DNA from 2 places in the Agarivorans sp. OAG1 genome. Region 1 is predicted to be linked to the other one. Evidence: predicted binding sites of a transcription regulator. Region 1 holds the regulator's gene; the other holds the start of a gene.
What was found. Region 1 encodes sigma-54, which starts transcription at its own class of promoters, with help from an activator protein. Its sites were predicted from a motif close to GTTGGCACGNNNNTNGNNT; they were not measured.
Positions count from the first base shown of each region.

Region 2: OAG1_RS15515 (CmpA/NrtA family ABC transporter substrate-binding protein) is a predicted target of sigma-54. The motif match lies at 9,987-10,005, and genes of this name have one in related genera.

Region 1 is NZ_AP028990.1:4,020,857-4,033,074, reverse strand. Features, by position in the region: gene OAG1_RS18325 (carbon-nitrogen hydrolase family protein) at 1-512, shown strand, start outside; gene tldD (metalloprotease TldD) at 518-1,963, shown strand; gene yjgA (ribosome biogenesis factor YjgA) at 2,014-2,520, opposite strand; gene pmbA (metalloprotease PmbA) at 2,625-3,962, shown strand; gene mgtE (magnesium transporter) at 4,033-5,394, opposite strand; gene OAG1_RS18300 (HPr family phosphocarrier protein) at 5,464-5,733, opposite strand; gene rapZ (RNase adapter RapZ) at 5,720-6,577, opposite strand; gene ptsN (PTS IIA-like nitrogen regulatory protein PtsN) at 6,604-7,047, opposite strand; gene hpf (ribosome hibernation promoting factor) at 7,055-7,342, opposite strand; gene OAG1_RS18280 (RNA polymerase factor sigma-54) at 7,367-8,869, opposite strand; gene lptB (LPS export ABC transporter ATP-binding protein) at 8,922-9,647, opposite strand; gene lptA (lipopolysaccharide transport periplasmic protein LptA) at 9,647-10,126, opposite strand; gene lptC (LPS export ABC transporter periplasmic protein LptC) at 10,152-10,709, opposite strand; gene kdsC (3-deoxy-manno-octulosonate-8-phosphatase KdsC) at 10,706-11,257, opposite strand; gene OAG1_RS18255 (KpsF/GutQ family sugar-phosphate isomerase) at 11,257-12,218, opposite strand, start outside.
Region 2 is NZ_AP028990.1:3,387,052-3,399,269, forward strand. Features, by position in the region: gene carA (glutamine-hydrolyzing carbamoyl-phosphate synthase small subunit) at 1-893, opposite strand, end outside; gene pulA (pullulanase-type alpha-1,6-glucosidase) at 1,211-5,215, opposite strand; gene dapB (4-hydroxy-tetrahydrodipicolinate reductase) at 5,566-6,378, opposite strand; gene OAG1_RS15505 (ABC transporter ATP-binding protein) at 6,599-7,441, opposite strand; gene OAG1_RS15510 (ABC transporter permease) at 7,454-8,476, opposite strand; gene OAG1_RS15515 (CmpA/NrtA family ABC transporter substrate-binding protein) at 8,546-9,931, opposite strand; gene OAG1_RS15520 (FKBP-type peptidyl-prolyl cis-trans isomerase) at 10,175-10,795, opposite strand; gene OAG1_RS15525 (GNAT family N-acetyltransferase) at 10,849-11,337, opposite strand; gene OAG1_RS15530 (M48 family metallopeptidase) at 11,318-12,184, opposite strand.

The DNA.
Region 1 (12,218 bases):
GAGAGTTGTTACAGCATTATCACAAACTCCACTTGTTTGATGTGGATGTGGCTGACAACGTGGGGAGTTACCGAGAATCAGACAGTTTTGTTGCTGGTGAGCAGCTCGCTTGGTTTGATATGGGCGCAATTCGAGTAGGAATGGCGATTTGTTTTGATTTACGTTTTCCTTACTTATTTCAGCTGCTGCGCCAACAGGGCTGTGATATTGTATTAGTTCCTGCTGCATTTACTGCATTAACTGGGGAAGCCCACTGGCAAGCGTTACTGCAAGCCAGAGCCATAGAAAACCAACTCTATTTAGTGGCCGCCAATCAAACAGGAACACATAAAAATCAACGCCAAACTTGGGGGCACTCGATGATTGTTGACCCATGGGGGCGTTGTTTAGATCTACAGCCAAGCGGAACGGGGCCAGCAAGAGCCGATTTTAATCCGCAGCTATTACAGCAAATTAGGGACCGGATGCCCGTGCCGTTGCATGGTCAATTACAACTAGGGTGGAGAGAATAAACACTATGTCGTTTGAAAAAGTCAGTCAGTCATTACTGGTGCCGGGAGGCATTGGCGAACAAGAGCTAAGTATGGCGCTGACCGAAGTGGCAAAACACCAAATTGATTATGCTGATCTGTTCTTCCAACATAGCCGCCACGAATCGTGGGTGTTGGAAGACGGTATTGTAAAGGAAGGAAGCTATAACATTGAGCAAGGCGTAGGAGTTCGCGCAATAAGTGGCGAGCAAACCGGTTTTGCCTATTCCGATGTGATTAATAACAGCGCCTTGTTACAAACTTGCCAAGCAGCACGAGGCATCAGCTCCAAAGGTGTAAACGCCAAGATTAAACCTTTTAGTAAGGTTTCTGCCGAACAGTTTTATCAAGCTGATAATCCATTAGTGAGTCTGTCTAATCAGCAAAAAATTGCCCTATTAGAGCGAGCAGACAAATATGCGCGCAGCTTAGATCCTGCTGTTACTCAAGTAATTGTTAGTTTGAGTGGTGTTTATGAAGAGGTATTGGTTGCTGCCAGTGATGGTACCTTAGCGGCCGATATTCGCCCTTTAATTCGCTTTAATTGTAGTGTATTGGTGGAACGTAACCAGCGCCGAGAGCGAGGCTCCGCTGGTGGCGGTGGACGTCGGAATTACAGTTACTTTTTAGAAGATGTTAATGGGCGCGAGCGGGCCATGGGCTTTGTTGATGAAGCAGTGCGCCAAGCCTTAGTAAACTTAGAGGCTGTAGATGCCCCAGCTGGCTTAATGCCGGTGGTATTAGGTGCTGGTTGGCCTGGTGTATTGCTGCACGAAGCTGTCGGTCATGGTCTAGAAGGCGATTTTAACCGTAAGGGCTCTTCGGCTTTTAGTGGTTGTATGGGTGAGCAAGTGGCCTCAAGCCTATGTACTATTGTTGACGATGGTACCTTAGGGCAGCGCAGAGGCTCTGTAAATATTGATGATGAAGGCACGCCAGGACAATACAATGTATTGATAGAAAATGGTGTACTGAAAGGCTATATGCAAGACAAGCATAATGCTCAGTTAATGAATACCCGCTCTACTGGTAATGGTCGTCGTGAATCTTACGCGCATTTACCTTTACCACGTATGACCAATACTTATATGTTACCTGGCGAAAGCGAACCTGAAGAACTGATAGCCTCGGTGAAAAAAGGGATCTTTGCGCCTAATTTTGGTGGCGGACAGGTGGACATTACTTCGGGTAAATTTGTATTTTCCGCTTCAGAAGCTTATTTAATCGAAGATGGAAAGATTACCACGCCAATTAAAGGTGCAACACTGATTGGCTGTGGTCCAGAAGCAATGCAACAGGTGTCTATGGTAGGCAATGACCTCGCTCTTGACCAAGGGGTTGGGGTATGTGGCAAGGAAGGTCAAAGTGTACCTGTTGGAGTTGGTCAACCCAGTGTTAAACTCGATGAGTTAACGGTTGGCGGTACAGCGTAAATTAATTGCGTAAAAAAAGGGGCTTAGGCCCCTTTTTTGTTTTTAGCTTATTAAGCGTTTTCTTTTAAATACTTAGCTAAATCTTGGTGAGCCTTTGCTGGCTTTTCTTGCTCGGCTTCTTTTTTGGCTTGGCGCACTAATTGGCGTAGCTTTTGGCGCTCTAAACTTGGGTTTTGCTCAAGCAACTGATTAATTGCAGCATCGCCTTCGGCAACCAATAAATCACGCTGCTTTTCCAACGCTAATTGCGCTTGAGCTTGATAAATGTGCTTGTTGCGAATTTTATCTAAGCCTGCACTGATTGCTTCTTCATCTTCGGTACGCATTACCTTGCCAATGTAATTCATATGGCGACGCGCCGCTTCTCTCTTGTCTTTTAGGCGTTTAGCTAAGGCAATGGCTTCGCGCAGTGTTGGGCTCATTTCAATAGTGGCGAGTTGCGGTTTGGTTAGGGCAACTAACTCGGCACCTATTTTTTTCAGCCGATCTGCTTCACGTTTGATTTCAGACTTGCTGATCCAATCGTCTTCGTCATCATAGGGCTGTTGATTCTTCATTTTTAACTCTCGTGGTACTTTTTTTCATATCTTACCAGTTCTTGCATATGGTCGCTCGATGAGTTTTGTTATGCTAGTGCTATGCATGGAGATGAAGAATAACAATGAGCCCTGAAAAACAAGTTAGCCAAGAGTTAAGTCAATTGAAGCAGGCGGTGGAATTCGCCTTAGAGCAAGCCAAACAGTTGGGTGCCGATGAGTCTGAAGTATCGATTTCAAAGCAAACCGGGATTTGTGTAGCAACCCGTGATCAACAGGTTGAGACTTTGGAGTTTAATCACGATGGCGCCTTAGGCATCGCCGTATACTCAGCTAATTGTAAGGGCAGTGCTTCAACCTCAGACTTAAGCCCAGAAGCGATAAAAAATGCAGTGAAAGCTGCCTATGATATCTCGCAATACACATCGAAAGATTCTGCCGCTGGAATTGCCGACAAGCAACTTCTAGCTAGCGATATTCCTGATCTAGAGTTATTTCATCCTCATCCCTTAGAACCTGATTATTTTATTGATGTGGCTAAGCAGTGCGAAGATATTGCTTTGCGCAATCCACAAATTAAGGCGAGTGATGGCGCTAACATCAATAGCCATTATGGTGTGAAGGTATATGGCAATAGCCACGGCTTTTTAGCCGGTTATCCAACTAGTCGTCATAGCATTAGTTGCATGCTAATTGCTGGCGAAAAAGAGATGCAACGTGACTATGCCTACAGTGTGGCGCGTGATTTTGCAGATCTTGATAGTATTGAAACCATAGCAGCTAAAGCCCAGCAAAAAACCCTAGGGCGCTTAAATAGCCAAAAAATCTCTACCTGCGAAGTACCCGTGGTATTTGACCAAGATGTAGCCAGTGGGTTATTTGGTCATTTAGTTGGGGCCATTAGTGGTGGTAACTTGTACCGTCGTTCGTCGTTCTTGTTAGATAGCTTAGGCAGGCAATTATTCCCTAGTTGGTTGTCGATTTACGAAGACCCATTTATTAAAAAAGGCTTGTCGAGTACGCCATTTGATAGTGAAGGCGTAGCACCAACCGCGAAGCACATTATTGCTGACGGTAAGTTAGAAACTTACTTACTTACCAGTTATTCAGCGCGTAAGTTAGGAATGCAAAGCACCGGCCATGCTGGTGGTATTCATAACTGGAAGGTTAAGCACAGTGGCATAAGTCGCGCAGAGTTACTTAAGCAAATGGGCACCGGCTTGCTAGTGACAGAGATGATGGGCCAAGGGGTAAATACCGTAACTGGTGATTATTCACGTGGCGCAGCAGGTTACTGGGTCGAAAACGGCGAGATTGCTTTCCCTGTGCATGAAATTACCGTGGCCAGCACTCTGCAAGAGATGTTTGCCAATATCGTGGCGATCGCTGACGACTTTGATAAAGAAAGCGCAATTCAGTCGGGCTCGGTGCTGATCTCATCAATGAAAGTAGCAGGTAGCTAGGCGTTAATTCTCAGCTCTTAACCTTGTTGTTTGAACAGGTTAAGAGCCGTTGACCAGATAACTCTGTCGTTTAGGCCAGCACTAAGGTGGCCATCCCTAAGAAAGAAAATAGCCCCATTACATCAGTCACGGTGGTTAAGGCCATACCGCCAGCTAGTGCTGGGTCAATTTTAAATTTCTTCATTAACAGCGGAATAGTTACGCCGGCTAAACCGGCCAGTGACATGTTAATAAACATCGCACCAGCAATAATAATCCCTAAGGTCCAATCGCCTTTCCATAGAGTAACTACCAAGGCAATGACAGTTGCCCAGATAATCCCATTTAGCATGCCAATCGCAGCTTCCTTGCCTATTAACCAACGTGAATTGCCTTCACCAATATGCCCCACAGCTAAACCACGAATAACCAAAGCAAGGGTCTGATTACCAGCAATACCGCCCATGCTGGGTACAATCGTCATTAAAATGGCCAAGGTGGCTAACTGCTCTAGGGTAGATTCAAACATATTGCTGATGGAGGCCGCCACTAAGGCCGCGCACAGGTTTACTGCTAACCAAAAGGTGCGGCGTTGGGTACTTTTAACCACTGGGGCAAAGGTATCTTCATCATCATCCATGCCCGCCATACCCATCATGCTGTGCTCGGCATTTTCGCGAATAATATCGACCACATCATCAATGGTGATCCGGCCTAGCAGTTTACCTTGTTCATCAACTACTGGAGCCGAAATCCAGTCATGGCGTTCAAATAAAGCTGCAACGTCGTTTTCATCCATAGATACATGGATGGTTTCTGCGTTTCCATCCATTACTTCTCGAACATTAACGTTGGGGCTTACTGTAAGCAGAGTAGATAAAGGAATGTCGCCCAGTAGCAAGTCATCTTCGTCAACTACGTACAGGGCGTCGGTAGCCTCTGGCAGTTCGCCACGTAAACGTAAGTAGCGCAATACCACATCGATACTTACGTCGGCCCGTAAGGTAATGGTATCGGTATTCATGATACTGCCAGCAGTATCTTCAGGGTAAGCTAGAGCAGCTTCTACACGGTGCCTGTCTTGACCATCCATTTGCTCAAGAACTTCTTGGTACACGCTGTCGGGCAGACTTCTTAGTACATAAGCGATGTCGTCGGTGTCCATGCCTTCAGTTGCGGCGGCCAGTGTTTCTGGTGCCATTAACTGAAGTACCCCTTCCATTACATCTTCGTTTAGCTCTTCGAGAATTTCACCATGTTGCTCGGGGTCGGTAAGTTGCCATAACACTTTACGCCCTGCTGGTGGGCTAGATTCTAGTAATAGTGCTACGTCACAGGGAGGCATTTGATGAAGCATGCGCCTAACATGCACGAACATACCGCTGTCGAGGGCTTGGTTTAGCTCCTGTAAGCGTTTGTGCTGATTAGGGTTTAACTCCATCTCTTCTGGCATAAGCGATCCCTATTGTTATTTTGTTATGTACTGCTTGCTAATTGTAGCTTGGCTTTATTGCGTATAGATTTATTCTTCGTTGAAGTTAGCTTCTACTAGGGCTTGAACCGCATCTAGAGCGGCTTCTGCGTCTGCACCTTCAGATACTATGGTTAACGTACTTCCTTGCGCACTGGCTAGTACCAGTAAACCCATAACGCTGGCAGCAGAAGCCGTTTTCTCACCGTCGATAATACTCAGCTCAGCGTCAAATTGCTGAGCCAGCTCAACCAACTTGGTGGCAGGACGTGCGTGCAGACCTAATTTGTTTTTTACTACTACTTGTCTAGTGAGCTTCAAGGCGATGTTCCAAAGTTCGGTGGCGTCGTTGTATTTTTCGATGAGCGCTAAAAAGGCTAGCAAGCTGCTCGGCCACATACACCGAGCGATGTTGCCCGCCAGTACAGCCAATCGCAATGGTTAAATAGGCTCGATTGTTAGCTTCTAAATGCGGTAACCAAGATTGCAATAACTGGCTAATCTGCTCGATATATTGGGTAACTAAAGGCTGCGCAGCCAAGTATTCTTGCACGGCTTTATCTAAGCCGGTAAGTGGGCGTAGCTCTTCTTGCCAATGCGGGTTAGGTAAAAAACGCGCATCAAACATGTAGTCGGCATCGTTAGGCACACCATTTTTAAATCCAAAGGATTCGAACACCAAAATTAGCTGTTGTTGTTGGTCACCAGTAACGCGTGAGCGAATCAAGCCGCTTAGCTCGTGTACCGATAAACGGGAAGTGTCGATACGCAAATCGGCATTTCTAGAAATGGGGGCTAATAGCTCGGTTTCTGATTCAATCGCTTCTGCTAAAGATAAGTTGCTTTGGCTAAGCGGGTGTACCCTGCGTGTTTCGCTGTAACGGCGGATCAGCGCTTCATCTTTCGCATCTAAAAAAATGCTTAACAGATTAATGTCAGGCCCTGCATCTCGTATTAGCTGTCCTACCGGTGATAGCTCATCGGGAAGATTTCGAATATCAATGCTAATTGCTACTTTAGAATAGGTTTTTTTTAAGTTGTCGATAAGTGATTGCCAAAGCACAACCGGCAAGTTGTCGACGCAATAGTAGCCGAGATCTTCCAATACTCTTAAGGCGACGGTTTTACCTGAACCCGAGCGCCCACTAACGATGATCAGTTCCATGATAATCCCTAAGGCTGATTAGAGTATTAGGCTACCATGATGTCGTACAATTCGTCATCACTTTGTGCACAACGAAGTTGTTTACATATTTGCTTATCGTTAAGTTTTTCAGCTACTTGAGCAAGAGTATTAAGATGTTGCTTACATTGATCTTCGGGTACTAGTAATGCAAATACCAAGTCTACTGGCTTGTTATCTATTGCATCGAAGGAAATAGGGGGATCGCAACGCAAGAAAACCGCTGTGGCTTGATGCTGGTTGTCGATACGGCCATGAGGAATAGCGATGCCTTGGCCAATACCTGTACTGCCCATTTTTTCTCGATTTAACAAGCTTTCAAAAATGCATTGGGTAGTGGTATCAAGCTGTTTGGCAGCCAGTTCGCTCACTATTTCTAGGGCGCGTTTTTTTGAAGAGCATTGAACTGCACTTTGGGTGCAGTCCAAGCTAAGTACTTTATTTAGTTGCATGGGGGGGCTAACGTTTGTTAAGTTTTTCTTTATGTTTGATGACTTGGCGATCAAGTTTATCAATCAGGCTGTCGATGGCGGCATACATGTCAGAATGCTCAGAGGTTGCAAATACTTCGCCGCCGTTTAAATGTAATGTGGCTTCAGCAATTTGGTTCAGTTTTTCTACGTTGAGGATGACGTGAACGTTATTGATCTGATCGAATCGTCGGGTGAGTTTGGCAAACTTGGTGTGGACATATTCTTTCAAAGATTCAGTTATTTCTACGTGGTGTCCAGTAAGGTTAATTTGCATAGATATCTTCCCCTTTTAGTGGCCTTAGATAAGGCTCTTACGTTGGTTAGAAGGTGGAATTGCTAAAGACTCACGATATTTAGCGATCGTACGTCTTGCCACCTTGATCCCCTGATCTGCCAAAATATCAGCAATTTTGCTGTCGCTGAGTGGTTTACTGGTATTTTCGGCAGCTACCAGTTTCTTGATTAATGCACGAATAGCGGTTGACGAACACTCACCCCCGCCATCGGTAGCCACATGGCTAGAAAAGAAATATTTAAGTTCGAAGATGCCGCGAGGTGTGTGCATGAATTTTTGGGTGGTTACCCGGGAAATAGTGGATTCATGCATTTCTACAGCTTCTGCTACATCGTTCAGTACCATTGGCTTCATGGCTTCTTCGCCATATTCAAAAAACGCCTGTTGATGATGAACAATGCAGTTGGATACTTTTAATAGGGTTTCATTTCGGCTCTCGATACTTTTAATAAACCACTTGGCTTCTTGTAAGTGGCTACGAATAAACTGGGTATCGTTAGCGTTGGTAGAGGTTTTACTTAAAGATGCATAGTGGGAGTTAACACGCAACTTAGGCATTGCATCTGGGTTGAGCTCTACAACCCAGCGGCCTTGGCGTTTTACAACCGATACATCCGGAATAACATACTGGGCTTGATTAGGCTCAACCGCGTTACCAGGTCGAGGTTCAAGCGTATGAATCAAACGCATGACTTCGCGTAACTGGTCTTCTTTAAGTTTGGTTTTGCGGGCTAATAGACGAAAATCGCGATTAGCCAATACATCAATATGATTTGAAACTACATCTTTGGCTTCATTTAGCCAAGGTGTATCTTCAACAAAACGGCTTAGTTGAATCAGTAGGCACTCCTGCAGTGAGCGAGCCGCAATACCAACAGGGTCGAAATGTTGGATGCGTTTAAGTACTGCTTCTACTTCATCTAGCTCTACATCTAAGTCATTGTTATCGCTTGAACGTAAGCCCTCTAGTAGCTGCTCACAGTCTTGGGTGAGGTAGCCCGATTCATCTACTGCATCAATAATGGCTAAAGCAATAGCTTGGTCTACTTCACTAAATGGAGTGAGTTGCATTTGCCACAATAAGTGGTCTTGTAAAGAGTCGACAGTTTCGCCCTGAAACAACATATCGTTGTCATCGCTAACCGCGCTGCCAGATGAGCTGGCTGGGGCAGAACTGGCGCTGTAGATATCGTCCCAAGTAGAGTCAACAGGAAGGTCGTCAGAAACAGTTTCTTGATTAATGGCATCGCCTGCTTCAATTTGACTGTTGTCTATGTCAGCAGTGGATTCGGCCTCGGTAGACTTCTCGTTGGCAGATTTAGCGTCGGTTGCGTCACTATCACTGGCGTGAGACTCATCCGCCTCAAGCAGAGGGTTACTTTCCAGAGCCTCTTGAATCTCTTGCTGTAAATCCAGTGTTGAAAGCTGGAGTAAGCGAATGGCCTGTTGTAACTGGGGGGTCATGGTTAACTGCTGACCAAGACGCAACTGCAAAGATGCTTTCATTAACTACCGCTGTTCCTTCTTCTTATTGTCTTTTTTTAAACTTGCACTTTAACTATAGCTTGAATTGTTCTCCGAGATAAACTCGTTTCACATGTTCGTTTTCGAGAATTTCTTCTGGCTTTCCTGAGGCTATCAATTCGCCTTGGCTAACGATATAGGCATGCTCACAAACATCGAGAGTTTCTCGAACATTGTGGTCGGTAATTAGTACACCTAGACCGCGATCACGTAGATGTTCAATGATCTTTTTAATATCGATAACAGAAATAGGATCTACCCCTGCGAAGGGTTCGTCAAGCAAAATAAACTTAGGTGCGGCGGCTAGCGCTCGAGCAATCTCAACTCTTCGGCGTTCACCACCTGACAAGCTCATGCCTAGGTTTTTGCGAATATGGCCAATGTGAAACTCTTCAAGAAGGTCGTCTAATGCACCAATTTGTTGCTCTTTATCGAGGTCTTTTCGGGTCTCTAATACGGCGAGAATGTTCTTCTCCACAGATAAGCGGCGAAAGATAGACGCTTCTTGCGGAAGGTAGCCAATGCCTTTGCGTGCGCGGGTATGCATCGCTGTACTAGAAATATCGTCATCATCGATGAGGATGCGGCCTTGGTCACGAGGCACCAAACCCACCACCATGTAAAAAGTAGTTGTTTTGCCAGCGCCGTTTGGACCTAACAAGCCAACAATTTTACCGGTTTCTACATTTAGACTAACGTTTTTGACTACCTTACGGCCCTTGTAGGCTTTGGCTAGGTTTTCAGCAATTAGGGTACTCATTATTGCTGGTCTTCCTTGGGCGTTAGTTCGTCAAGTTGCTGCGGTAGGAAAATAGTAGTTACACGGCTGTTTTCGTCGCCTTGTGCCACCATTTCTTGTTTGTTGATGCTGTATTTGATCATTTTACCTTTTACCAAGCTCTCTTCTTGTTTGAGTTGAGCATTGGTAGTGAGTGTTAGCGTTTGGGTTTTTAAGTCGTAGCGCACTTCGTTCGCTTCAGCTTCAATTGGCTTGCCGCTATCAAGTAATTGATAAAACGTTGCGGGTTCGCCTTTAGCAATCATAACTTCGCTGCCTTTTTCTTCACTACCAATAACGCTTAGCTCTTCGGCGTGCATTTTAATCGAGCCTTGAGTCACCACAACATTATTGTAAAAGGTGACTCGGTTTTCTTTGATATTGACCTGCTGGCGGTCAGCATCAACAATAATTTGTTTGTTGAAGTCGTCTTCTAGTGCTTGTGAACCCCAAGAAAACATAAACAAGCTAGCTGCAATTGCTAACTTACTCTTGTGGGTTGTGGTAAACCGCTTCGATATCATCTAATAAAGTCACTATTTCGTTGGCTAAATCACCGTCCATGCCAACGCCATACAGTTCGTATGAAGGGCCATAAACGGTAACAGGTTGATCGCTGCTCATGGTTTCTGTTTGCAGGTCGATCTCCAATTTTTCGGTTATTAAGTCGCGAACATACTCGCCACGGCTTAAATTTTTAATTACTACATTGTCATTTAAAATGACGTTTTGCTGCTGCTGTACTGTAGCGTGATCGGCCACAATTTGCCATACAGGTTGGCTTGGATCTGGGTACACTAAGATCTTTGGTTGAGCAAAAGTTGTGTGCTTAAGTTGTTCAAAAAACTCCATTTCCTCAGCGTAGATCCGATAGCGCGGGCTACCATCTTCGCCAAAACTCACGCTGTAGAGCTTTTCGGCAACAAAGTTTGGTTTGCTGGCTTCGCGTTTAGCACTTAGCTGCTTAGTTTCCGAAGGACTAAGCTGCCACAGCACCAAGGCTAGGAGAAATAAGCCTGCAAAGAACCAAGTTGGGCGATTCATACACTCATACCTTGGGCATTATCAAGCTCGCCTTTTGCTTGCAGTATTAGATCGCAAAGCTCTCGAACCGCACCAAAACCGCCACGGGTTTGGGTGATAAAGTTGGCACTTTGTTTACACAAGGGATGAGCATCTTGCACGGCTACACCTAAACCACAGGCGCGCATTACTGGGGTGTCGACCACATCATCGCCAATATAGGCTACGTTTTCAGAAGCTAATGACAATTGTTCAAGCATTTGCTGGTAGGCGACGAGTTTGTCTTGTTGGCCTTGGTAGATACGAGTAATTCCTAAAGCCTGCATACGCTGTTGCACAATATTAGATTGGCGGCCGGTGATGATAGCGACTTCGACGCCGATATTCAGTAGCGCTTTAATGCCAAATCCGTCGTGGGTATGAAAGGCTTTAAGTTCTTCTCCGTCATTGCCCATATAAATGCGACCGTCTGAGAAAACCCCGTCTACATCGCAAACTAAAAGTTTAATTGTTGCTGCCGCGTCAAAATTGCTTTGGCTTACCGCGCCATAGGGCGTGTTAATTGTCACTAGTAAACTCCGGCTTGTAATAAGGTATGCATATTAAATGCACCCACAACGGCTTTGTTGTTTAGCACAAACAAACCGTTAATTGACTTGGTTTTCATTAACTTTAAGGCATCAAAGGCTAGCCAATTGTTGTCAATTACTTTGGGGTTTTGCGTCATCACTTGGCCAATTTGGGTATCGTGAATATCGATGCGCTGATCAAGGATACGACGCAAGTCGCCATCGGTAAAAATGCCTGCCAGCTGCTGCTTGGAATCAAGTACTCCCACCATGCCTAAACCTTTGGCTGTGATTTCGAATAGCGCTTCGCGAATAGTTTGTTCGACTGTTACTAGTGGAATTTGTTCCCCAGTTAGCATTAAGTCGCTCACACTTAGTAGCAGTTTTTTGCCCAAGGTTCCGCCTGGGTGGGACAGGGCAAAGTCATCGGCTGTAAAGCCACGAGCTTCTAATAAAGCAACTGCTAGAGCATCGCCCATTACCAAGGTAGCTGTAGAGCTTGCTGTTGGTGCTAGCCCTAAGGGGCAGGCTTCACGTGGCACCGAGATGCACAAGTGATAGTTGGCCTGCTTTGCCATGGATGAGTTGGGGTTGCTAGTCATGGCAATCGAGCGCACACCAATGCGGTTAAACACCGGGTAAAGAGACAATATTTCTTCAGATTCACCTGAGTTAGACAAAGCTAATACGATATCGTCGGCGGCGATCATGCCTAAGTCACCATGGCAGGCTTCGCCAGGATGGACAAAAAAAGCCGGTGTACCAGTAGATGCTAGGGTGGCTGCAATTTTGTTAGCGATATGACCCGATTTACCCATGCCTGTGAGGATAACTTTACCCTTACAGGCCAGTATCATCTCGCAGGCAGCCGCAAATTCTTGGTCGATATATTGGTGAAGGTTATCAATACCTAAGCTTTCAATTTCTAGTACTCGCTTAGCAACAGCGATGTAATCAAATG
Region 2 (12,218 bases), 630 kb from region 1:
ATATCTTTAACCGGATGGTTACCGCCGTGATGGCCAAATTTCATTTTCACTGTTTTAGCACCACTGGCTAAAGCGAGAATTTGGTGACCTAAACAAATACCAAATACTGGGATATCTGTTTCAAGGAAGGTTTTGGTAGCTGCGATTGCATAATCACATGGCTCTGGGTCACCAGGGCCATTAGACAAGAAGATGCCATCAGGGTTTAAGGCAAGAACCTCTTCAGCTGATGTTTTAGCCGGAACCACGGTTAGTTTACAACCACGGTCCACTAACATACGCAAAATATTGCGTTTAACACCAAAATCATAAGCAACTACGTGAAACTTACTATCTTCACTATCGGCGGGAAGCCCAGCTTTAAGATCCCAAGAGCCCTGTGCCCAAGTGTAAGTATCAGCCGTGGTAACTTCTTTGGCGAGATCCATCCCTTTTAAACCAGGGAAGGCTTTCGCTTCAGCTAAAGCTTGTGCTTCATCTAAATCTTCACCCGCTACAATACAACCCGCTTGTGCACCTTTTTCACGAAGAATACGCGTTAGTTTACGGGTGTCTATGTCCGCAATACCTACTACGTTTCTTGCTTCCAAATATTCACTTAAGCTTTGTTGGCTTCGGAAATTACTCGCCACTAAAGGCAAATCACGAATAACTAGTCCACAAGCGTGGATAGCATTCGATTCTTCATCTTCTGGGGTGGTTCCGTAGTTTCCGATATGGGGGTAAGTGAGGGTGACAATTTGGCGAGCATATGAGGGGTCAGTTAAAATTTCTTGGTATCCGGTCATCGAAGTATTAAAAACAACTTCTCCAACGGCAGAACCATTGGCTCCGATTGCGGTTCCACGGAACACGGTACCGTCTTCTAATACCAGCAGCGCTGATTTGCTCAAGGCAACCTCCTAACAAAGAACTGTCGACACGACAAAGTTGAACTAAAGGGTAAACTTTAGCCCAATACGATAAAATTTTGGCAAATTCCGCGGATTATAGAAGAGATATTGAGAAAGGTCTATCAATTTTTATACAAACTTATAAAAATAAGCTTTATAGTCTTTTTGAAGCAGAAAGGGCTCAAAATAGAATGTTTTGTCTAAGTTGCATTAGCTAGCATTTTTGAGTATCAACCCTAGCTGCCATAAAGCAATTTGACCAAATAAAAAAGCCAAGGCAACACGCCTTGGCTTTTACATTACGGTTTAGTCGTTAATTATTCAACTTCACAAATACTAATTGTACCGTTGTCTACGTTGTCAGTTAACTCACCGTTCACAGTAAGAGTAAGAATACTATCACTAGCTAAAGTAATCTTATTGTTGCCTGGGTCGCCAATGGCGCTATCGCCAACACGTGCCCACGCTTGGTAGTCAACATTCATAACAAGGTTCTCTACGCGAGCGCCATCTGAGTAGGCAATCATTTGAGGATCCCAGTTATCTGCATCGGAAGCCAGCTTGAACTCATATGCACCAGCGGCAAGTGATACCTGATAGGTATTTTCACCCTTGTATGATAGTGCGTACATTTCGTCCCAACCCCAACCAGAGTGGCTACCACGAACCGCTAATTGAGTGGCCAAAGGCCCTGCGTCTGCGCTATCGTCTAGCAGACCACAACTTGCTACTTCTTCAGCAGTTACCACAACTGTAGGAGCATCAACCGTTGAGAAATCCGTGACAAATTTCACAACTGATTTTGTATCAATCGCGAAGCTTAAATCACCAGCATTGTACTCAAGGGCTTTTGCTGTACCTAAAGTAAGTTCACCCTCAGTAGCACCGTAGTTAACATCTCCCCAGTCAGCATCCGCTACTTTGAAGCCGTAACTACCCGCTTCTAGCGTAGTTGTATACTCGTACAAGCCATCTTTAGTGAATTCCAACTCATAAACAGCTCCCCATTCACCGCCTAAGCCACGAACAAATACTTGGGTATCACCTAGAGGTGGGATAGCACTTAAGTCTTTGTTAGAGGTGTCTACAGGAAGACCCGTTCCGCGAGCACCATCTCGTGGCTGAACAAATACGGCTGTTGTACGTGCTGGAACTGTAAAGGTTGCATCAGCAAAGGTTGCGCCCATTACAACTGAGTCCGCAGAGTTTTGTTGAACTTCATGCAATTCAAAACCAGTTGCACCAGTTACTTCAAACTCTTGTTCTGCATCAGTCGCATTTAGTACAACTACAATCGCGTCATTGTTTTCGTCTAAATCAGCCCCGGCACCAGTGCCGTTGTCGATAGACATTACAATTAAGCCCTGTACTTGATCTTCACCAACGTTGCGGAAGTCAACACGTGCTTGTACTTCTTCAGCGGTAGTTAAACGGAATAAGTCACTGCTAGAGCGGATGGTTAGCAACTCTAAGAACTGATCTTTAGCAAGCTTAATATCAGCTTGGGTAGGTTTAGCCGTTTCGTCAGCAATAATGGTCTTGATTAAATCCCAGTTACCGCCATCTTTATCTTCACGTGGTAGACCAACGTTCCAGTTATTGTCTGAACCATCAAATCTTACACGGTTGAACCAATCGCCAGAATCGTAACTATCACGTTGCATAGATTTTGAGCGAAGTAACTCTGAACCCATGTGAATGAACGGAATACCTTGGCCTAGCATAACAGTAGACAAACTCACTACTTGCATACGTGAGCGATCTGCAGCAGTGGTACCCGTAGTAGCTTTATAGGCATTGTTATCCCATAAAGTTTGGTTATCGTGCTTGGACACATAAGAGATGTTCTCTGATGGATTTAAGGTATAGCCTGCTTTAGCACCATTGTAGTTAACATCTTGGCCGCGTTTGGTATTTCCTTGAGAATCAAGTAATACAAACTTCTGCAAGTTACCCGCCATACCAACACGAATCAAATCTTGGTTATGAAGGGCTTCAGTGCGGTAATTATCTGCATCAGTGTTTAACTCATTTAGTGTATCAGCATTACCAAAACCTTGAGTTTTACGAATGCCTTCTCCACTATCGAATGGGCTACCACCACGAACTGCGTCACGTAAACGGTCTGAGAAGGTACCAATCTCTGTACCAGCCATGTTCCACTGCGTGGCTTGTTCAAAACGCGCGTTGTTGGCTACTTCACCAAAGTCCCAACCTTCACCGTAGAACAAGGTATCTTCATCAATTTCACGAACAGCGGCCAATGAATCTACCATTAAATCTTTTGGTTGGTGACCCATTAAGTCAAAACGGAAACCATCAACTTTGTATTCCTTCGCCCAAGTAACCAATGAATCAGTCATTAGTTTACCCATCATAAGGTTTTCTGTTGCGGTATTATCACAACAAGTTGAGGTTTCTACCCCACCGGTATTTGCATCACGGCGGTGGTAATATCCAGGGACAATTTTGTCTAGAACCGACTTATCATTCACACCTGAAGCATTGGTATGGTTGTATACAACATCCATAACAATCTTAAGACCCATGTCATGTGTAGCTTTGACCATTTCACGGAATTCTAAGATACGTGTAGTGCCTTCAGCGTCAGTGGCATAGCTGCCTTCTGGCACGGTGTAATGGAATGGGTCGTACCCCCAGTTAAAGCTATCTAAACCGCGCAGATCATTCATAAGTGATTGAGCATCACCTGTAGTCGGGTCGAAGCTTGCTAATTTAGCTTCAATAGTACCTGAAGCATCTGCACAGTAATCATCAGTTTTCTGAATTTTGTCACATAGGTCAGACAACGGTGCGTCAATATCAATAGCACCTTCTTCATCTACTGTTGCTATATCAAAAGCAGGAAGAATGTGTAATGTGGTTAAACCAGCATCTTTTAACTCTTGCAGATGAGTAACCGACTCACGCTCTGGCTCTGTTAATGCAAGGTATTTACCACTGTTTGCAGCAGTACCTTGAGTATCACTAACACTGAAATCACGTAGATGTGATTCGTATAAAACGTGGTCTACATCTTCAGCCATTTCAGGACGTGTGTAACTGTCCCAATCAGCAGGCTTAAGCTCATCGGCATCTAAGTCAACAACTAAAGAGTATAGAGAGTTAGTTGAAAGCGCTAGTGAGTATGGGTCAGTAACCATACGGGTTTCAACAGTTTCTGTGGTTGGGTGGTAAACAGTCACTTCGTAGCGGTAGTATTTACCCACTGCACCAGTTTGCTCAGAAGACCAAACGCCATTTGCGGCCTCTTCCATAACAAATGAACCGGCTGAGCTCATGTCTTCTTCGTTGTACAAGTACAATTTAACGCTTTGCGCTGTAGGAGCCCAAACTTTAAAGCTTACGTCATCACCGCTAACAATAGCACCTAGCTCTTCAGCTAGTGCACCACCTTCACCTTCTACGAATACTTTATCAATTACACCAGGTTTTTGAACTTGAGTGGCTGCAGTTGCAACGCCTTCAGCGTCCATGGCAACTACAACAATTTGGCTTTTAAGAATTGCTTTTAAAGTTGCATCATCAACTTCAATTTCTGCTGCACTCAAACCAGATAAGTGTGGGAAACGCGCTTTAGCTTCATCAGTTAAGCTGCCAGTAGAAAGTGCAACCGCAGTACCACCGGTAACTTCTTTAGTCTCTGGGTCCATGGCAATGCCATTTTCAGGGTCGTAACGAAGTTCTAGCTGAGTAGCATTGCCCGCAGCTTCCCAAGCAATGGTGTTGGCATCAACCCAATGCGCTTTTGCGCCATCAATGGCGACTGGGCGCTCAGCAATTGGTGCGTAAAATAGCTCGCTGCTACCGTGGAAACCAAAAATACCTTTGTCATCTTCAAGTTTAGTTAATTCAACTTTTGAGTTTGCACTACCAAAGGCTTTATCGTCACCATTGTGCAAAATAAAGTTCATACATTCATGTGGGTCAGAGGCATCAGGGTCAACAGTTAATACGTAATAAGCGCCGTAAGTTTCACTAATACCAGTGGCAGGATGAGGAGATCCCCAATCAGTACCGCCATCAGCAATACCCATAGCTTCTAGGTCGGTACTAGTACAACCTTCGCCATTCCAGAGGTGTAAGCCCCAGCCTTCATAAGCAGACTCATCTACACGCTCATGAGCTTCATCTCGCTTATAATAAATTACAACTTCATTTTCGCCTGCAGTGTACAGTCCATCAATGACGTTACCACCGCCACCGTTACCATTGTCGTCGTCGCTACCACAAGCAGCCAGCAAAGCTGTCGCTAGAATGGGCATGGTAAGCTTGGCTAGCTTATTGATTTTTATATCCATGTCAGCCTTTCCTTTCCTTTTACTGAACCGATATTCAGTAAATTACTGTTTTTATGTTTGGGTTTTAATTACTCTCGCCTTCCGTTGGACGAGATGCACATAAGGTAGGATTTCGCGACCAAAAGGACTGTGACGGCAACGTTACTTTGAGTAACACAATATTACATTAGTGTGTTTTTTATAGGCTTTGTGAGACTGCTCAAAGAACATAATTCTTGAAAACGATTTCAAAGAAAGCCTTGATAACGTTTTCAAGATCTTTTTCAGGATAAAGCACTGCCATTAAATTTAGGGAATAAAAAAACGCCGCTTAGCGACGTTCACTATTAAAGATAAATAAAGCTTATTTATTAATCATTCAAATCGAGCACATCTCGCATGTTGAATAAACCTTTTGGCTTGTCTTGTAACCAAGATGCGGCACGTACTGCTCCATTAGCAAAGGTCATTCTACTCGATGCTTTATGCGTGATCTCTACGCGTTCACCAATATCAGCAAACATAGCGGTATGCTCACCTACTAAGTCACCGGCGCGAATAGTAGCAAAGCCAATAGTGTCTCGATCGCGCTCGCCAGTAATGCCTTCGCGGCCATATACAGCTACTTTTTTAAGATCACGCCCCAGTGTATCGGCAATCGCCTCTCCCATACCCAGGGCCGTTCCTGAAGGAGCATCTACTTTATGGCGATGGTGGCCTTCAATAATCTCGATATCAGTGTAATCGCCCATCACTTTAGCGGCGACTTCCAAAAGCTTAAATACTAGGTTAACGCCAACACTCATGTTAGGCGCAAACATAATAGCTATATCTTCGGCTGCATCTTTTAACTGCTGCTTTTGTTCATCACTAAATCCGGTTGTGCCAATAACCATCTTCTTGTTGTTGGCGCGTGCCCACTCAACATGAGCCAAAGTAACAACAGGTGCAGTAAAATCAATGATTACATCGATATCATCCTTTGCTTGCTCAATGTTATCTACAATGGCGATATCTAATTTGCCTAAACCAGCTAGCTCACCAGCATCAACACCGATTAAGCTTGAACCAGGGCGTTCTGTTGCCGCACCTAAGGTTGTGGCCGAACTTTGATTTACTGCTTCGAGTAAATTCTTACCCATTCTTCCATTACAACCAACAATTGCCACTCTAACTTGCGACATGTTTATTCTCCTTTGAAACCGGCCACACCCGTCTTAATTTGTGGCTCGACTATAACAAAGCAAGCTATATAAAACGAGGTTTAGCCTAAATATGAACCTAAAGTGCTTAAAAACCTATTTGTTCTATTGAGAAGCACACGCACTAAAAAGGCCACTATCTACAAGTAGTGGCCTTTCTTGTTAGGAAAAAACTGAGTAACAGCGGTTTAAACAGTAATAATTACGCGGCTTCACCTGATTTAACCAACTTTGGTTTAGCTTTCTCTGTAGCTTGTGCCGGGTTACGTTGACGCTCATAAAGGAATTTAAGCACTTGCGAGCGATAATGGTTGTACTCTTGGTCATCAGCGAGAGCAACTCGGTCACGCGGTCGCTCAAGTTTAACATCAAGCACTTCGCCGATGGTTGCCGCTGGCCCGTTGGTCATCATCACGATTTTATCAGACAACAATACCGCTTCATCTACATCGTGAGTAATCATGATTACTGTGTTGTTTAACTCTTGCTGGATTTCCATTAAAGAATCCTGCAAGTGAGCACGAGTTAGCGCATCTAGCGCGCCAAACGGTTCATCCATTAACAGCACTTTTGGTTGCATAGCTAATGCACGGGCAATACCTACACGCTGCTTCATACCACCCGAAATCTCATCAGGGCGTTTATGCAAGGCGTGGCTCATATGAACAAGCTCTAGGTTGTGCTCAATCCAGTCTTTCATTTCAGCCTTAGATTTTTGCCCCTTAAACACTTCTTTTACAGCTAACTCAACATTTTGGTAAGCAGTAAGCCAAGGCAGCAACGAGTGGTTCTGAAACACTACAGCGCGGTCCGGGCCCGGTTGGTAAACCTCTTTACCTTCTAATACCACACCACCTTCTGTTGCGTTATATAGACCCGCAACAATGTTTAACACCGTAGATTTACCACAACCTGAGTGGCCAATTAAGGATACAAACTCACCCTTTGCAATTTTTAAGTCCACCCCATTTAACGCTCGGAAAGGACCATTTTTAGTTGGAAAATCGATGCTAACGTGATCGATTTCTAAATACTGAGACATAATGTTTTCCTTATCCTATCGAGCACTTTCTGGGCTTGAATGAGAAATGATTTTTTGTAGGCTTACCATTAACCAGTCAAGTACATAACCAATTAAACCAATCACTACTACTGCCACCATGATACGGCCCAGTGAGTTAGAGCTACCGTTTTGGAATTCATCCCACACAAACTTACCTAGACCAGGGTTTTGCGCGAGCATTTCTGCAGCAATAAGTACCATCCAACCGATACCGAGTGAAATACGCAAGCCGGTGAATATCATTGGCAGAGAAGCTGGAATGGCAATTTTAGTCACTTGCTTAGACCAATGTAACTGAATCACTCGCCCAACGTTTAACCAGTCTTTATCAATAGATGCAACGCCGGTCGCGGTGTTAATTAGTGTTGGCCATAGCGAACATAAAGTTACTGTAATGGCCGAAGTCACGAATGACTTAGAAAACATTGGGTCACTGCTTACATAAACCGCACTCACCACCATGGTAACTATTGGTAACCACGCTAATGGCGAAACCGGTTTGAGAATCTGGATAATCGGGCTAACTGCGCCATAGAGTTTTTTATTCAAACCACAGGCAACCCCAATTGGGATAGCGATTAAACTGGCTAGTATAAAGCCGGTAAACACTGTATATAAACTGGTAAGTATCTGGTCAAAAAAGGTTTCTTTACCGGTGTAAGGTCGTATTTTTACTTTTGCATCAGGATTTTTAGCCAGTTTCTTCGCATTGCGAGCCTCTTGGCGTTCATAAAAGGCCTCTTCTTTCGCACGCTCCTCTTTATGCTCAACCACTAAGCCTTGATATTGCTCCCACACTTGGGCTGGGCCAGGCAAGGTACCTAGGCTAGTTTGTACTTTTGCCGCCGATACACTCCACAACAACAAGAACAAAGCAATGGCCAAAATAGGCAGCCCTATTCGTTCAAATATTTCGGTGCATTGCTGCTTTGGGTTTTCACCGCTGGCCAAGCGAACCACTGGTACCATAGGGCTTAATCCTACAGTTTCTAAAGAGTGAATTAACTTGTCTTTCATCTCTACAACTCCTTTTGCAAATCTCGATGCCGGGCCCTTAAGCCCGGCTGCTCTCAATAACGATTCGGCTTAGATCTTGTCGTCTTTTTTCAGGCCAATCGAAAACTTATCAAGATACGCATTGGGTTTTGAACCATCGTAAACAATGTTATCAATGAAGTGTTTTTGTGGCGGTTTAAAGCCACTCTCGGTAGCAAAATCAGGAAACTCGCTAGCATCAATCACTCCATCAGCAATTAGCTCTTTAGCAGCAATTGCGTAAATGTCTGGGCGATATACTTTCTTAGCAATATCCATGTACCAAGAGTCTGGTTTGTTGTCTGAAATTTGTCCCCAACGACGCATCTGCGTTAGGTACCAAATTGCATCACTGTAGTAAGGGTAAGTCGCGTTGTAACGGAAGAACACGTTAAAGTCTGGCACTTCGCGCTTATCGCCTTTTTCGTATTCAAAGGTACCCGTCATACTGTTGGCAATTACGTCGTAATCGGCACCAACATATTGGCTTTTAGAAAGAATCTTAACGGCTTCTGGGCGGTTTTTGTTGTTCTCTTCATCCAACCACTTGGCTGCACGAATCATCGCTTTCACTACGCGAATGTGAGTATTTGGATATTCATCAGCCCAACCCTTACTTACACCAAATACTTTCTCTGGGTTGTTTTTCCAAATCTCATAGTCGGTAACAACTGGAACACCAATACCCTTAAATACGGCCTGTTGGTTCCAAGGTTCACCCACGCAGTAACCGTAGATAGTGCCTGCTTCCATGGTTGATGGCATTTGCGGAGGTGGCGTTACAGACAACAGCGCATCAGCATCAATTTTGCCTGAGGTATCGCCTTTATGCGGCGCGTAGTAACCAGGGTGAATACCGCCAGCAGCTAACCAGTAACGTAACTCGTAGTTATGCGTAGACACTGGGAATACCATGCCCATGTTAAATGGCTTACCTTGGTCGATGTAACTATCAACTACCGGCTTAAGCGCATCGGCTTTAATTGGGTGAACAGGTTTGCCATCTTTATGTGGCACGTGCGGTTTCATCTGTGCCCAAATGTCGTTTGATACGGTAATAGCGTTACCGTTTAAGTCCATGCTAAACGCGGTGATAATGTCGGCCTTAGTACCAAAGCCAATGGTTGCCCCTAGAGGTTGGCCAGCCAACATGTGAGCGCCATCTAGCTCACCGGTAATTACGCGGTCCAATAATACTTTCCAGTTAGCTTGTGCTTCTAACTGAACATACAATCCTTCGTCTTCGAAGTAGCCTTTTTCATACGCCACTGCAAGTGGAGCCATGTCGGTAAGTTTAATAAAACCAAACTTAAGATCTTCCTTCTCTGGCTCTCCCACTTCTGCGTGACTAAAGCCAATAAAACTGGCTGATACCACTGCAGCGGCGATGGTCGTCTTAATGATTTTTTGTAAGCTTAATGGTGCTGATTTCTGCATTCCCTGCTCCTAATACCCATTTGGAAGTAACTAATTTGTGATAACACTTAGGGAGTAGCTAAGGATGTGCCAAGATCTAGATCACATTTTTTTAACACCAAAAATCATTAACTTACAAACACTATTACCCCTAAAGGAGTATTCGTGTTTTTTCATAAAATTCACTAACTTAGAACAGGCGCGCACAATTTTGGCGCATAAAAAAACCGGCTTAAAGCCGGCTTCTTTTAATTGAGTTTTCTATTAACCAAGAATAGCTAGTAACTCAACTTCAAATACTAGGGCTGCAAATGGTGGAATTGCTGCACCCGCACCTTGAGAGCCGTAAGCAAGCTCTTGAGGAATGTATAGCTTCCATTTGTCACCCACTTTCATACGTTGTAGTGCTTCAGTCCAACCTTTAATTACACCATTTACTGGGAATTCTGCAGGTTGACCGCGCTGTACAGAGCTATCGAATACTTCACCAGAAATTAAGGTACCTTCATAGTGAACTTGTACTTTGCTGCTAGCACTTGGCGATTCGCCTTCACCTTCAACTAATACTTCGTATTGAAGACCAGATTCAGTTTTATTGATTTCTGGGCGTTTGCCGTTATCAGCTAAGAAGTTTTCGCCTTCAGCCATAGCTTCTTTATGTTGCTCAGCTTTTTTTGCTTCAATTTCTTTAGTAATTTCTTGGAAAGCCGCACTAATAACTGCTTCATCAAGCTGTGGTTGCGCGCCTTGCATTACGTCACGAATACCGTCAAGCATTGCATTCACTTCTAAGCCGTCGAATGCTGCACGCTCAATTTGCTCACCAATTTGAAGGCCGTAGCCGTAACTTGCTTGCGCTGCTGCGCCTTGATATTTATCGCTCATTTGAACTCTTAATTCTGATCGTTAAAAAGAGCCAAAAGGTTACCACAAAGTCACTAGAAAAACCGTTGGTCTGCGGCTAAATGCGCCTTTTTTTGAACAAAGTAACTGCTGGCAAATTCTACTTGGCGTTGCTCACCAGTAAATTTAAAGCCCATATGGCGATAAAAGCCCTCTGCACGCGGGTTATCTTGCATCACCCAGCAGTACACATCCTTCTGCGCAGTGCTCTGACAAGCTTGTTCCAATAAAGCTCTGCCCCAGCCATGGCCAATGATATCTGGTTGTAAATACAGTGCCGCCAATTCAACCTCTGGCATTTGCTTTTCCAGCATTAAAAAGCCCTGTATGCCAGTCGTTTTTAATACCCAAATTTGGTTTTCTTCACTGCTAAGACGTTGCAACCACAGTTGCTGATGCAGTTCAAATGGTAGGGCTTGGAACATATCGGAAATGAGTTGCTGAGAGTAGACATGCTGCCAGCTTCGTCGCTGAACCCGGCAGATGTCTTCGGCATCACTAAGACTAGCTAGTTTTATCGACATCGGACTCTTTAGAAGTCTCTTTAGCATCAAAACTCGCGGGTCGAATACACTGCGGTGATTTACCCTGGGCAATGGCTTGCTTTTCTAGTTGAATGGCACGTGGCATCCGCTCTTCTAAATCAGAGATACGCGTTTGATTTGAAGGGTGAGTTGACAAAAACTCTGGTACTGAACCACCACCCGCTTTAGCCATATTTTGCCAAAGAGAAACACTTGCACGAGGATCAAAACCGGCACTGGCCATTAAGTCTAAGCCCATTAAATCTGCTTCGCTTTCTTGGGTACGACCATAAGGTAATAGCACGCCGTATTGCACTCCTAAACCAAGTGCAGCCATAGCGGCGCCCTTATGTTTTACATCATCACTTACGCCAATCGCCACTGCCGCTACTGCGGTGCCTATTCCAGCAATTTGATTTTGTGATAAGCGCTCGTTGCTATGCTCCGCCAATACGTGTGCTATCTCATGGCCTATAACCGTTGCCAACTGATCTGGAGTTTCGGCCACCTTGATTAGACCGGTATATACGCCCACATGTGCACCGGGCAAGGCAAACGCATTTACTTGGTCAGAATCAAATACCACTACTTCCCAGTCTTCATCACCGTAATGACCGGGGATTTCTGCAGTAACCGCGTTTGAAACACAAGCAACATAATCATTAGTGGCTTTGTCGGTATAAATCTTTTCTTGTTTTTTGATTTCTTCAAAAGACTGAGCGCCTAAGGCACTCATTTTTGAGTCATCATAAAGTAACACCCGTTTGCGCCCAGTAGGAGAAGCAGAGCAGCTAAGCAAAACTGCAATTGAGCTAACAATAATGGCGTTTTTTAAGATCTTATTCATTCATGCATTCCATTTCATTACTGCCTATATCGGC